2 regions of the Nesterenkonia halotolerans genome follow, and region 2 is predicted to be linked to the other one. Evidence: predicted binding sites of a transcription regulator. Region 2 holds the regulator's gene; the other holds the start of a gene.

Region 1 (2,198 bases), 200 kb from region 2:
CGTTGTCGGACTCCACTTCGAGGTGTTTGCGCGAGATGTAGGAGAGCACGCCTTCGAACCCGGTGGAGTAGGTGCGTTCGCGGCCGAAGCGGTTGCGGTACTGCACGACGACCTTGTGGTTGCGCCCGTGCAGCAGAGCCTTCTGCGCCTTCTTCGGGAGATCCTTCCAGGGGGTGCGCACCGAGAAGTCCAGCTCCTTGGACAGTGCGGTGATCAGCCGGAGCCAGTAGTCCTTGGAGGCCTTGCCCAGTGCCCAGGGCGCGATGGCGCCGGCTTCGAGGGAGAGCGTGTCATCGGGGATCACCAGGTCGGTGTCGACCTCGAGGCTGGAGCCGATTCCGGAGCAGACCTGGCAGGCGCCGAAGGGGTTGTTGAAGGAGAAGGACCGCGGCTCGATCTCGTCGAGTTCCAGCGGGTGCTCGTTGGGGCAGGCCAGGTTCTCTGAGAAGGGCCGGTGCTTGGGCCCGGTGAGGCCCTCGGGGACCCGGTCGTTGGTGGGTTCGCCGTCGTCGTCGAGGTCCACCAGGTCGATGACCAGCCGCCCGTCGGCGAGCTTCAGCGCGGTCTCCACCGAGTCGGTCAGCCGCTGACGCATGCCCTCACGGATGACCAGGCGGTCGATGATGACCTCGATCTGGTGCTTATAGGTCTTCTCCAGCGTGGGCGGCTCGCTGAGCTGGATGATCTCGCCGTCGACGATGGCGCGGGAGAACCCCTCGGAGGCGAGGTCGCGGAAGAGGTCCTTGAACTCACCCTTGCGGCCGCGGACCACCGGGGCCAGCACCTGGAAGCGGGTCTTCTCGGGGAAGCCGAGGACCTGGTCCACGATCTGCTGCGGGGTCTGTCGCTCGATCTTCTCGCCACAGACCGGGCAGTGCGGCACGCCGATGCGGGCCCAGAGCAGGCGGAGGTAGTCGTGGATCTCGGTGACGGTGCCCACCGTGGAGCGTGGGTTCTTCGAGGTGGACTTCTGATCGATGGAGACCGCCGGGGAGAGCCCTTCGATGAAGTCGATGTCCGGCTTGTCCACGCGGCCCAGGAACTGGCGGGCGTAGGCGGAGAGTGATTCGACGTAGCGGCGCTGACCCTCGGCGAAGATGGTGTCGAAGGCCAGCGAGGACTTGCCCGAGCCGGAGAGGCCGGTGAAGACGATGAAGGAGTTCCGCGGCAGCTCCACGGTGACGTCCTTGAGGTTGTGCTCGCGGGCACCCTGGACCACGATCCGGTCTGCCTCGGCACGACCGATCGTGCCGTTGGTGGCGGATTTTCGTCGCGCACCCTCGGCGTAATAGTCGTCTACGGATTCGATGATGGCTGTTTCGGCTGCTCGCTCTGACACGTGGTTCAGTGTAGAACCCCGGAGGGGCTCGAACAAATGTTCGAAGCGAGAGTGGGAAAGGTCACCCACCCCGTTGACGGGCGAAGCCCCACCCCGTTGAGCGGCGGATTTTCCGGGCACCTCAAGCGGATTTCGGGCCGAACTGTTCGGAGATTCCGCCTCTCGACGCGGGAACGTGAGTGTTCCGCCCCTCGCCGGGGAGCCGCGCAGGAGGGCATGCCAGAATGGCGCGGTGACCTTTGACTCCTCCGCCGCGCCCCTTCCCTCCGACCATTCGGCCGATGCGGCCGACTCCTCCGGCGTCCGTGGGGTGCTCTTCGACCTCGACGGCACGCTGGTGGACCCGGCAGGGGCCATCACCAGCGGCATCAGTCACGCACTGCGGGTGCACGGCATCGAGGTCCCGGACCGGGAGCGGCTGGACTCGTTCGTCGGTCCGCCGCTGGCCACCTCGTTGGCGAGCCTGCCCGGTGTCACCGAGGCGCTGATCCCCTCCATCGTGGAGGAGTACCGACAGCGGTATCTCGCCGAAGGCATGCAGGCCAGCCGGGTCTACCCCGGCATCCAGGAGCTGCTGAGCACGCTCAACGCAGCGGGCGTGATCTGCGCGGTGGCCACCTCGAAGCCCACCGGTCTGGCCGAGCGACTGTTGAGCATCATGGGCATCCGTGAGCACTTCGCCGCGGTGCACGGCTCCCCCGAGGACGAGTCGATCCCCCATGCGGGCAAGGGCCCGATCGTCGGCGCCGCGCTGGCAGCGATCGGTCTGCGCTCTCCCACGAACCAGGACCCCCTCTCCACCCGTGACGCCCGCGTGGTCATGGTGGGTGACCGGATCTTCGATGTGGAGGGCGCTGCG
Region 2 (2,198 bases):
AGGCGGCCCGAGCGCGTGAGGAGGGTGCCGACGTCGTCGTCGCCTCGGTGCACTGGGGTGAGGAGTACACCGACGCGCCCGCGGAAGCGCAGCGGGACTACGGTGAGCAGCTCGCGGTCGGGGGCGAGATCGACGCGGTCTTCGGCAGCCACCCACACACGCCCCAGCCGGTGGAACGCCTCGACGGAGGCCCGGCGGAGGAGGGCATGTGGCTGGTGTGGTCCATGGGGAACTTCCTCTCCAACCAGGACGAGGCCTGCTGCGCCCCAGAGGCCGCCAGCGGTACGGTCGCCTACGCCACTGTGGAGGTCGACGACGACGGCGCCCGGGTCAGCTCCATGGACTGGCTGCCGGTGACCGTCGACAGGGGCCCGACCGACGAGGAGCCACACCGGGGGATCTGGCCGCTGCGTGAACTCGCTGAGGAGGACGTTCCCGCCGAGGTTGAACTCAGCGAGGAGACCATTGCCGACCGGTGGTCGGGAATCCTCGACGTGATGACGGACCGGGACCTCCGGGAGCAGCCGCCCTCGTCCACCGGGGACGCGTCCGTGGTGGTCCCGCGCAGCGGGTAGGGGAGACCTCGCTCAGAGGCTGCGACTCAAAGGCTGCGTAGCACGGTGACGACTTTGCCCATGATGGTGGACTCGTCGCCGAGGATGGGCTCGTACTGGCGGTTCTGCGGCAGCAGCCAGACATGGCCATCGCGGCGCTTGAGCGTCTTCACCGTGGCCTCGTCCTCCAGCAGCGCAGCCACGATGTCACCGTTCTCTGCGGTGTTCTGACGCCGCACCACGACCCAGTCGCCCTCGAAGATGCCGGCCTCGATCATCGAGTCACCGCGGACCTGGAGCATGAAGAGCTCGCCCTCGCCGGTGAGCTGGCGCGGCAGCGGCATGATGTCTTCGACCTGCTGATCCGCGAGGATCGGCCCACCTGCGGCGATCTGTCCGACCATGGGGATCTCTGAGATTCGGCTGTCCGACTGCACGCGATACCCCTGCAGGTCGACCACGGTGTCCTCGGACGGGTGCTCTGCCTCTGGGGTGGGCTCGCTCAGCAGCAGCTTGCCCGTGGAGTCCCGCAGCACCTCCATGGCCCGGGGGCGCCCGGGCACCCGCATCAGGTACCCCAGCTCCTGGAGACGCGCCAGCTGGTGAGTCACCGAGGAGAGCGAGGCCAGGCCGCAGGAGTCACCGATCTCACGCATCGACGGCGGGTAGCTGCGCTCCGCGAGAGACGCCTGGATGACGTCGACGATCTGACGCTGCCGATCCGTCAGTCGCGGCGCCGCCGATGTGCCTTTGGTGTCCTGCGCCATTGCCGCCTCCTGGTTGCGTCGCCGTCCGTGTCAGACCCTGCTGATGGACTGTTCACGGTGAGATTCGGATCGAAGATCACTTCGAACTTGGCGCTCAGGTTACGCGAAACCGTAGAGATATTCCATTGATTCCGCGGCGAGTCTGGCCAAGCTTCGAAACTATGTGCTAGAAATAGAACACACGTTCGATTGAAAGGTTCTTCCCCATGCGTACAGCACAGCTTGCTCTTGCACCTGTTGTCACCGCGCCCAGCGTCCCCGCAGCGTCCATCGCCGCGGATCGCGTCACTGAACCACACAGCCACGCCTCTTCAGCCGGCGCCCTGCACCTCACCCGCCGCGGACGGTTCCTGCTTCTCGGTCTTCCCACTCTGGCGGCACTGGCCTTCCTGATCCTGGGCGCCATGATGCTGGCCACGTCGCTGCTGAACCAGGCCCAGGCCTCCTCAGCTGGGGCTCCCGGCGTCGACGCCCAGGTCATCACCGTCGGTGCAGGGGACACGCTCTGGAGCGTGGCCAACGCAGTGGAGTCCGAGGAGCGCACCCAGGTACTGATCGGACAGATCGCCGAGCTCAATGACCTCAGCTCCTCGGAGCTCACACCGGGCCAGGAGCTCTTCATCCCGGTGGACTGACCCAGCGTCAGTCCCCGCGGGCCTGTCACCGCTCGTGACTAGACTAGGGCGGTGACTTCACCCCGCTCCAGGAATCTGTCCCGCCTCCCGCTGCGAGAGGAGCTCCAGGGCCAAGAGCCCTACGGAGCCCCCCAGCTGGCCGTGAAGGCCATGCTCAACGTCAACGAGACCACCTATGACGTCCCAGCGGACGTGGTGGACGCGATCGCCAAGGAAGTGCGCAGCGCGGCGGCCCGGCTCAA

The links. The regulator LexA, encoded in region 2, represses DNA repair genes until DNA is damaged. The targets are predictions, from matches to a motif close to TCGAACANNTGTTCGA.
Region 1: the regulator LexA is predicted to act here: its motif matches at 1,368-1,383, upstream of uvrA (excinuclease ABC subunit UvrA).

Annotation. Positions count from the first base shown of each region.
Region 1 covers NZ_JADBEE010000001.1:664,974-667,171, forward strand. Annotated here, with positions in the region: gene uvrA (excinuclease ABC subunit UvrA) at 1-1,246, opposite strand, end outside; gene H4W26_RS03045 (HAD hydrolase-like protein) at 1,572-2,198, shown strand, end outside.
Region 2 covers NZ_JADBEE010000001.1:866,152-868,349, reverse strand. Annotated here, with positions in the region: gene H4W26_RS03950 (CapA family protein) at 1-575, shown strand, start outside; gene lexA (transcriptional repressor LexA) at 602-1,321, opposite strand; gene H4W26_RS03940 (LysM peptidoglycan-binding domain-containing protein) at 1,528-1,956, shown strand; gene H4W26_RS03935 (histidinol-phosphate transaminase) at 2,008-2,198, shown strand, end outside.